2 linked regions of the Saccharopolyspora erythraea genome follow. The protein of the gene in region 2 interacts with the protein of the main gene of each other region in a pairwise test. Links are inferred from orthologs where the notes say so. Each region holds a gene or a part of one and is shown on either strand. Other genes may lie near its edges.

What was found. Proteins that work in one complex are often made in the same cells at the same time.
Region 1: the proteins of panC (region 2) and HUO13_RS13845 interact in binary tests that used the Escherichia coli proteins (3 or more experiments, as listed by UniProt). The link is inferred for Saccharopolyspora erythraea from one-to-one orthologs.

The regions. Positions count from the first base shown.
Region 1 is NZ_CP054839.1:2,961,370-2,965,307, forward strand. The notes cover bases 1-2,809. They hold HUO13_RS13845 (NUDIX domain-containing protein), read right to left. Parts: upstream 1,762-2,809; coding sequence 1,240-1,761; downstream 1-1,239. Other genes in these bases: HUO13_RS13840 (aldo/keto reductase), read left to right, coding at 23-964; dop (depupylase/deamidase Dop), read left to right, coding at 1,882-2,809. Also shown: more of dop, read left to right, coding at 2,810-3,381; HUO13_RS13855 (ubiquitin-like protein Pup), read left to right, coding at 3,536-3,727; prcB (proteasome subunit beta), read left to right, coding at 3,934-3,938.
Region 2 is NZ_CP054839.1:454,957-459,961, reverse strand. What follows is about bases 1,046-3,792. They hold panC (pantoate--beta-alanine ligase), read right to left. Parts: upstream 3,000-3,792; coding sequence 2,091-2,999; downstream 1,046-2,090. Other genes in these bases: HUO13_RS02150 (Rossmann-like and DUF2520 domain-containing protein), read right to left, coding at 3,070-3,792; panD (aspartate 1-decarboxylase), read right to left, coding at 1,547-2,038; HUO13_RS02165 (type III pantothenate kinase), read right to left, coding at 1,046-1,491. In the rest of the region: lysS (lysine--tRNA ligase), read right to left, coding at 1-617; more of HUO13_RS02165, read right to left, coding at 694-1,045; more of HUO13_RS02150, read right to left, coding at 3,793-3,981; HUO13_RS38000 (PrsW family glutamic-type intramembrane protease), read right to left, coding at 4,118-5,005. UniProt on the Escherichia coli protein: Catalyzes the condensation of pantoate with beta-alanine in an ATP-dependent reaction via a pantoyl-adenylate intermediate.

The DNA.
Region 1 (3,938 bases), 2.5 Mb from region 2 along the record:
CCGACCGGTTAGGTTTCGGGGCATGATCTCGACCGAACAGCGCCTCGGCGTCGGGTTGGCGGCGCTGGGCCGCCCCGCCTACATCAACGTGGGACGCACCGGGGCCCTGCCCGGGCTGCGCACGGCCGACGAGATGCGGGAGCGCACCAAGCTGGTCCTGGACGCCGCGCACGCCCAGGGGCTGCGCTGGGTGGACACCGCCCGCTCCTACGGCAGCGCCGAGGAGTTCCTGGCGGGCTGGCTCGCCGAGCGCGGGCACGAGGACGTCACGGTCTCCAGCAAGTGGGGCTACGCCTACGTGGCGCAGTGGCGGATCGAGACCGAGGTCCACGAGGTCAAGGAGCACTCCGTGGAGCGCCTGCGCGCGCAGTGGGCGGAGACCCGCAAGCTGCTCGGCGACCGGGTCCACCTCTACCAGGTGCACTCCCTGACCGCCGACAGCCCGCTGTTCGAGGACCTCGAACTGCAGCACGAACTCGCCCGGATCCGCGACTCCGGTGTCCGGCTGGGCTTCTCCACCAGCGGGGCCGCGCAGGCCGAGGCCGTCGAACGCGGCTGGGAGCTGGAAGTGGGCGGTGCGCAGCTGTTCAGCGCCGTGCAGTCGACGTGGAACTCGATGGAGCCCTCGGCCGGGCGGGCGCTGGCCGAGGCCCACCACGGCGGCTGGCGGGTGCTGGTCAAGGAGACGCTGGCCAACGGCAGGCTGGTGGTCGAACCGCCGGAGGCGGTGCTCGAGGTCGCCCAGCGCCACGGAGTGGGCCCCGACGCCGTCGCTCTGGCCCACGTGCTGGCGCAGCCCTGGGCGGACGTGGTGCTCATCGGGCCGGCCAGCGTGGAGCAGCTGATGTCCAACCTGGCCGTGCGCGACGTGGAGCTGAGCCGCCAGGACCTCGACGACCTCGCGCCGGTCACCCGCGACGCCGCGACCTACTGGGGCGAGCGCGCCGCGCTGCCGTGGCACTGATCGCCTGTCTTCGTGGTCACCTTGCGTAGCGGTTGCGGTGGCGGAACCGCAGAGGCTGTTTTTGAACTCGCCTTGGTGGGGGGTGTGGGTGGCGGAACCTCAGGCGTTCTCTCGTTGCGGGATCTCTTTCTCATGTATGCCGATACGCCACGAAAGAGCTGTCCTCGCCGGAGAACGCCTGAGAACCCGCTGCGGTGCCGGTTGCCAGGGTGCGCCAAGCGGCTGCGCCGCGTCGAAGAAACGTCAAAGGCAAGCACTGACGCCGCCGAACGCCCTCAGCGCGTCTCTGCCCGCCCGGCGAACCACTCCTGGGCGAACTGGCGGCCGTCGGGCACCAGGGGCCAGCTCGGGTCGCTGAGCCGCTCGCGCAGCTCCTCCACCGGCATCCACCATCCCTCGGCCACCTCCTCGGGCTGGTGCACGACCGGACCACCCCACAGCACCTCGTACAGGTAGGCGTGGAAGCGAACCGATCCCAGCTCGTGGACGGTGTGGAACAGGAAGCGCGGGCGCACGCCCGTCACGCCGAGCTCCTCGGCCAGCTCCCGCACCGCCGTGGCCGCGGGGTCCTCGCCCGCGGCCACGACGCCGCCTGCCCAGCAGTCGTGCATCCCCGGGTAGATGTCCTTGGTCTCGGTGCGCCGGTGCACGTAGACCTCCGTGCGCCCGGGCGACAGCAGCAGCACCTCGCCGGCCGCGTGCCACAGCCCCTCGGCGCGCATCCGGCCCCTCGGCGCGCTGCCGACGACACGCCCGGACGCGTCGTAGGTCGCCACCTCTTCGTGTTCGCCGCTCACGCCGGAGATCATCCCACCTGCACCACCCACACCAGTTCTTCGCGCACGCGGCGCGATTGCCGGGTCACACATCGCGTCCGGCACTCCGCCAACCGACCCGGAACCCGTACGCTGCGAGGTATGCGGCGGATCATGGGAACCGAGGTGGAGTACGGCATCGTGGTGCCCGGCGACTCGAGCGCCAACCCGGTGCTTACCTCCACCCACATCGTGCTCGCCTACGCGGCGGCGGCCGACATCCCCCGGGCGCGCCGGGCGCGCTGGGACTACGAGGTCGAGTCGCCGTTGCGCGACGCCCGCGGCTTCGACCTGGGGGCGGCTGCCCAGCAGCCCAACGGCTCGGACAGCGACGACCTGGGCGCGGCGAACGTCATCCTCACCAACGGGGCGCGGCTCTACGTCGACCACGCCCACCCGGAGTACTCCGCTCCCGAGGTCACCAACCCGATGGACGCGGTCGTCTGGGACAAGGCGGGCGAGCGGGTGATGGAGGAGGCCGCGATCCGCGCGGCCAGCGTGCCCGGCACCGCCCCGATGCAGCTCTACAAGAACAACGTGGACGGCAAGGGCGCCAGCTACGGCACCCACGAGAACTACCTGATGGCCCGCAGCACGCCGTTCACCTCGGTCATCACCGGGCTGACGCCGTTCTTCGCCTCCCGGCAGGTGATCTGCGGCTCCGGGCGGGTCGGCATCGGACAGGCGGGCGAGAAGGCCGGCTTCCAGCTCTCCCAGCGCTCGGACTACATCGAGGTCGAGGTCGGCCTGGAGACCACGCTCAAGCGCGGCATCATCAACACCCGCGACGAGCCCCACGCCGACGCCGACAAGTACCGCAGGCTGCACGTCATCATCGGCGACGCCAACCTCGCCGAGACCTCCACCTACCTCAAGCTCGGAGCCACCGCGCTGGTGCTCGACATGATCGAGGCGGGGGAGCGCTTCGACGACCTCAAGCTCGCCGACCCGGTGCAGGCAGTGCACCTCATCAGCCACGACCCCGCCCTGAAGCAGACCGTCGAGCTGGCCGACGGCAGGCGCTTCACCGGCCTGGACCTCCAGCGGGCCTACCACGAGCGGGCGGCGGCCCACCTGGACTCCCACGGTGCCGAACGCGCCGCCCGCGACGTGCTGGCCACCTGGGCCGAGGTGCTGGACCTGCTCGGCGGCGACCCGATGGACTGCGCCGACCGGCTGGACTGGCCGGCCAAGCTGCGGCTGCTGGAGAACTACCGGACCAGGGACAACCTCGGCTGGGCCTCGCCGCGGCTGCACATGATCGACCTGCAGTACTCCGACGTGCGGATGGACAAGGGCCTCTACAACCGCCTCGTCGCCCGCGGCTCGATGAAGCGCCTGGTCAGCGAGGAGCAGGTGCGGGAGGCCGTCACCTCCCCGCCGGAGGACACCCGGGCCTACTTCCGCGGCCGGTGCCTGGAGCGCTACCCGGCGTCGGTGGCGGCCGCGTCATGGGACTCGGTCATCTTCGACCTGGGCAGGGAGTCGCTGGTGCGGATCCCGACCCTGGAACCGCTGCGCGGGACCAGGGCGCACGTGGGTGAGCTGCTCGACGCCGCGAGCAGCGCCGAGGAGCTCGTGGACTCCCTGACCAAGGGGTGAGGCACCACGCTTCGTGCACGTCAGCAGCGGGCGGATGATCGAAACGACGCCCGCATGGCTGTGGGCGAACGGGTGGTCGGATGGGTAGTGTTCAGAGCATGGATGTCCGGCATCGTCGGCCGGCATCCGCCGAGTGCGACCACCGGGAGGCAAGATGTCGCAGGAAAAGGTTCAGCGGCACGGCGGCGGCGACGGCGAAGAGGAATCGGGTCCCGAGGCCGCCGGTCAGGAACGTCGCGAGAAGCTCGGCGAGGACGTCGACGCCATCCTGGACGAGATCGACGACGTCCTGGAGGAGAACGCCGAGGACTTCGTCCGCGCCTACGTGCAGAAGGGCGGCCAGTAGTCCGGATCGGCGCGTGCGCCGTCGGCGGTTCGGGCCGGTGTGGACACCGGCCCGGCACCGCCCTGGCGCGGCCCGGCGCGGTGCGGTGGCGCACCGCGCGGGCGCGGACGGTCCCGTACCCGCGCCGATCTTGACTAGAGTGCAGTCCTGTCCTCAGGTCACAGGTTTTGTCGTGACACCAGTTAGAGCAGGAGACGATGTCGCCGATGGA
Region 2 (5,005 bases):
CCCCGTTGCTGGAAGGAATCCCGCAGCGACCGCTGCACGGTGGCCCTTGTTCGCACGGTGTCGGCGGCCTGCTTGCGCACGATCAGGTCGACGTAGCGCTGCCGGACCCGGGTCTCGTCGCCGAGCTCCTTGTGCGCCACCGGCAGCGGGCGCAGCGTCTTGGCCGCCAGCCGCCACTCGTCGGCCATCACCGACAGTTCGCCGCGGCGGGAGGTGATGACCTCGCCGTGCACGAAAACGTGGTCGCCGAGGTCGACGTCGCTCTTCCAGGCGGCCAGCGCGTCCTCGCCGACCTGCTTGAGGCTGAGCATCGCCTGCAGTTCGGTGCCGTCGCCGCCGCGGAGCGTGGCGAAGCAGAGTTTTCCGGTGTTGCGCAGGAACATCACCCGGCCCGCGACACCGACCTGGTCCCCGGTGTAGGTGTCCGGGGCGAGGTCGGGGTGGGCGGCGCGCACCTCGGCCAGGGTGTGCGTGATCGGCAGATTCACCGGATAGGGGTCGACACCCCCGGCCAGCATTCGCTCCCGCTTCTCCCGCCGGACCCGGAGCTGTTCGGGCAGGTCGTCGACGCCCTCGGCGTCCGCGGCGGTGGGGATGGAACGGTCCTGGTCAGTCACGGGCAACAAGGGTACGTACCTGCTCACGGCGACTTGACACCAGGCGTCGGACCGCGCTCGGGGCGCGGCGGCGGTCTCAGGAACCGAAGTTGCGGTCGTACACCAGGCGCAGGCCCAGCAGGGTCAGGTCCGGCACGTGGTGGGAGATGGTGTCCGACTCGGTCACCACCAGCGGCGCCAGCCCGCCGGTGCCGATAACCGTCGTCGGCCCGCCGTGGGTGGACTCCAGCTCCGCCACGATGCGGCGCACCAGGCCGTCCACCTGGCCGGCGAACCCGTAGAGGATGCCCGACTGGAGGCACTCCACGGTGTTCTTGCCGATCACCGAGCGCGGCCGCACCAGCTCGACCTTGCGCAGCTGCGCCGCGCGGGAGGCCAGCGCGTCCAGCGAGATCTCGATGCCGGGCGCGAACGCGCCGCCGAGGAACTCGCCCTTGGCCGAGATGGCGTCGACGTTGGTCGAGGTTCCGAAGTCGACGACCACGCAGTTCGACGCGTGCAGGTGGTGGGCGGCCAGCGTGTTGATCACCCGGTCCGCCCCCACCTCCTTCGGGTTGTCGACCAGCAGCGGGACCCCGGTGCGCACGCCCGGCTCGACGACCACCCGCGGCACGTCGCTCCAGTAGCGGCCGAGCATCACCCGCAGCTCGCGCAGCAACGACGGCACCGTGGACAGCGCCGAGATGCCGGTGATCCGGTCGGCGTAGGAGCCGAGGAGCCCGCGCACGGTCAGCGCCAGCTCGTCGGCGGTCATCCGCGGCTCGGTGCGCATCCGCCAGTCCCGGACCAGCACCGGGTCGACGCCCTCCGCCGGTTCGTCGGCGTAGAGACCGAGCACGATGTTGGTGTTACCGACGTCGATGGCGAGCAGCACCGTCTTCCCTTCCCTTGGCGTGTCGTGCGGGGCGCGGCCGCCCGCTGGGCGTCGATCAGTGCTCGGGCTGCTGGAGCAGGGCGTCGAGCTTGGCCGCGTCGTCGGTCTCGGCGCCGGCCTCGGTGATCGCCGAGGTGACCGAGGCGGCCGTGCTGGCAAGCCCGGAGCCCACCGGGGCGTGGCCCGGGTCCTGACCGCGCTCGACGATCCGGTTGTCGGCGTCGACGAAGATCACCTTCGGCCGCACCGACCGCGCCTCCAGCTCGTCCATCACCCCGTAGGAGATCAGGATCACCAGGTCGCCGGGCTCGATCAGGTGCGCGGCGGCACCGTTGATGCCGATCACACCCGACCCGCGCTCGCCGGTGATCACGTAGGTCTCCAGCCGCGCGCCGTTGGTGACGTCGACGATCGCCACCTGCTCGCCTTCGAGCAGGTCGGCGGCGTCCATCAGGTCGGCGTCGACGGTGACCGACCCGACGTAGTGCAGGTCGGCCTGGGTGACCGTGGCTCGGTGGATCTTGGACTTCAGCATCGTGCGGAACATCGCAGACCTCCTTCGGGGGGAGCCGGACCGCTGGCCTCGTTTCGGGGGTGGCTCAGGGCCGGCTGTCGCCCTGGTCGCCGAGCAGCACCAGGGCGTTGTCGATCAGTCTGGTCTCGCCGACCTTCGCCGCGACCAGCAACCGGGCCTCGCCCTCGGCGGGGGCGGCGCCGAGTTCGGTGTCCCGTAGTTCCAGGTAGTCCGGCCGCACCAGCGGCTCGGTGGCCAGCACCTCGCGGGCGGCCCGCAGCACCGCCTCCGCCCCGTCGCGGCCCGCGTGCGCGCCCGCGGCCAGCGCCGCCGACAGCGCGAGCGCGGCCCGGCGCTGCTCGTCGCTGAGGTAGACGTTGCGCGAGGAGAGGGCGAGCCCGTCGGGCGCCCGCACGATCGGGATGCCCTGGATCGCGGTGTCGAGGTTCAGCTCGCGCGCCATCCGCCGGATGAGCACCAGCTGCTGGTAGTCCTTCTCGCCGAACAGCGCCAGGTCGGGGCGGACGATGCCGAGCAGCTTCGCCACGACGGTCAGCACTCCGGCGAAGTGCCCCGGCCTGCTGGCGCCCTCGAGCTCGTCGCCCAGCGGTCCGGGGTGGACGGTGATCTGCGGATCCGGGCCGTAGACCTCGTCGCGGTCCGGTGCGAAGACCAGCTCGACACCCTCGGCGCGGCACGCCTCGACGTCGGCGTCGAAGGTGCGCGGGTAGCGGGTGAAGTCCTCGCCGGGCCCGAACTGCAGCGGGTTCACGAAGATCGACACGACCACGACGCTGTTGGAGTCGCGGCGCGCGCGGCGGACCAGCTCCAGGTGGCCCTCGTGCAGCGCGCCCATCGTGGGCACCAGCGTGATCCTGCGCCCGGTCGCGCGCAGCGCCCGGGTGACCTTGGCCAGCTCGGCGGGACGGTCGTGCACGGTCAGCGCGCCCGGGGCGAAGCCCGGACCCGCGCCGACCCTCTCGGGTGCGGTCATCGCAGCTCCTCGGCGGCTCGGGGAACACCCGCGCGAGGGGTGTCGTTCAGCGGACGCCCGGACGGGTGGCTCACGGCTCCCCCTCCAGCGCGTCGCGCACGTCGGATGCCATGTCGGCGCGCAGCACGCCCGAACGCACGGCGCGCTCGGCGGTCCGCTTCGCCAGCGCCCGGTAGCCGGGCACCGCGTCGGGGTCGTCGTCGTTGAGCGCCGCCAGGTGCGCGCGCACCGTGCCCGCGTCGCCGCGCATCACCGGTCCGGTGATGGCGCGGTCGCCGAAGCGCAGCGCGTTGTCCAGCGACGCCGACAGGATTGGCGCCATCACCCGGTCGGGGATCTCCACCCCGGCGTCGCGCAGCAGGTCCGCGCAGTCGTTGACCAGGGTGATCAGGTGGTTGGCGCCGTGGGTCAGCGCGGCGTGGTAGAGCCTTCGCGCCTGCTCGGGAACCCGGACCGGCTCCATGCCCAGCTCCAGCGCCAGGGCCTCGGCGACGCTCCAGCCCGCCTCGTCCTCGCCCGACGCGGTCACAGCCATGCAGGCGGTCGCCAGGCGCTCGACGTCCTCGGCGCGGCCGGTGAAGGTCATGGCCGGGTGCAGCGCCAGCGACAGCGCGCCGATCTCGGTAGCGGCCGAAAGCACGTCGGCGCCGTGCGCGCCGCAGGTGTGGACAACGATCTGCCCCGCGCGCAGCGAGCCGGTGGCGACCAGACCGCGCGTCAGGCCGGCGATCGCGTCGTCGGGCACCGCCAGCAGCACCAGGTCGGCCTGGGCGGCGACGTCGTCGGGCGGCAGCACCGGCACGCCCGGCAGCAGTTCCTCGGCCCGCCGCAGCGACGCGGCCGACACTCCGGACACCGCCACGACCTGGTGACCCGCACGGTGCAGGGCCGCGCCGAGCACGGCACCGACCCTCCCCGCGGAGATCACTCCGACCCGGAGCCGGGGGCCCTCTCCGCGCCTAGGCGGGCGACCAGCAGCCACGTTCGTCCTCCCAACCGTTCCAGTCCCGTCTGCCGGGTACCGGACAGCAGCGCGAGAGTAGCCCGAAAACATGCGCGTCGTGCCACCCGGGTGGCACGACGCACAGCGGATGCGGCTGATGCCGCGGCGCCGCCGGTCAGCCGCCCTGCGGCGGGACCGGCCCGTTCTCCGGCGGACGACGCGACCCGTGCTCGGGCGGCGCCGCACCGCGCGGCGGGTGGCCGGGGCCGCGCTCCTGCGGCGGGACCTGGCGGTGGTCCCCCGGCCGGCCGTGGTCCTGGGGCTGGTGCGGTCCGCGCTCCTGGGCGGGGGACGGGACCTGGTGCTGGGACGGGAACCGGCTCTGGTCCTGGGCCGGGAACCGGCCGTGGTCCGGGGAGGCGTGCGGGCCGCGCTCCTGCGGGGGCACCTGCTCCGGAGGCGTTCCGTGGATCGGCGGGCCGACCGGAGTGCTCCGCTTCGGACGCACCGGCCCGTCCGACCGGCGCGGGCGCTTGAGGTTGAGCTGGGTCAGCTCGTGGATCTTGATCCGCGCGGTCTGGATCGCCTGCTGGCTGCCCGCGGCCGACCGCCGGGCGTGCTTGAGGTCCTCGATCAGCTTCTCCCGCCGCGCCCGGCGGACGGCGCTGGTGGTGCGCCCCTCGGACGCGCGGTGCTGGAGGAACGCCAGCTCCGTGACGGCGATCTGGTAGTCGCGGACCGCCTTGGCGGCCTCGCCGCCTGCGCTGCGCCGGACCTTGCGCAGCCAGCCCCGGCGCCCCGCAAGGCTCGCCAGCATCTCGACCTCGCTGCGCACGATCAGCCCGGCGCGCTGCAGCACCGGCAGCTGCTCGGCGACGATCCGCTGCTCGCGCCTGCGCTGCCAGAGCACGATCCACCCGGTGCCGAAGAAGATCGGAACCATGAACAGGAAGTAGATGTTGAGGAACTCGACCCCGCCGAGCAGCGTCGAGGCGTTCCACACCGCGTGCAGCACCACCGCGGCGATGAACCCGAACACCGGCCACAGCACCCGCATCCGGCG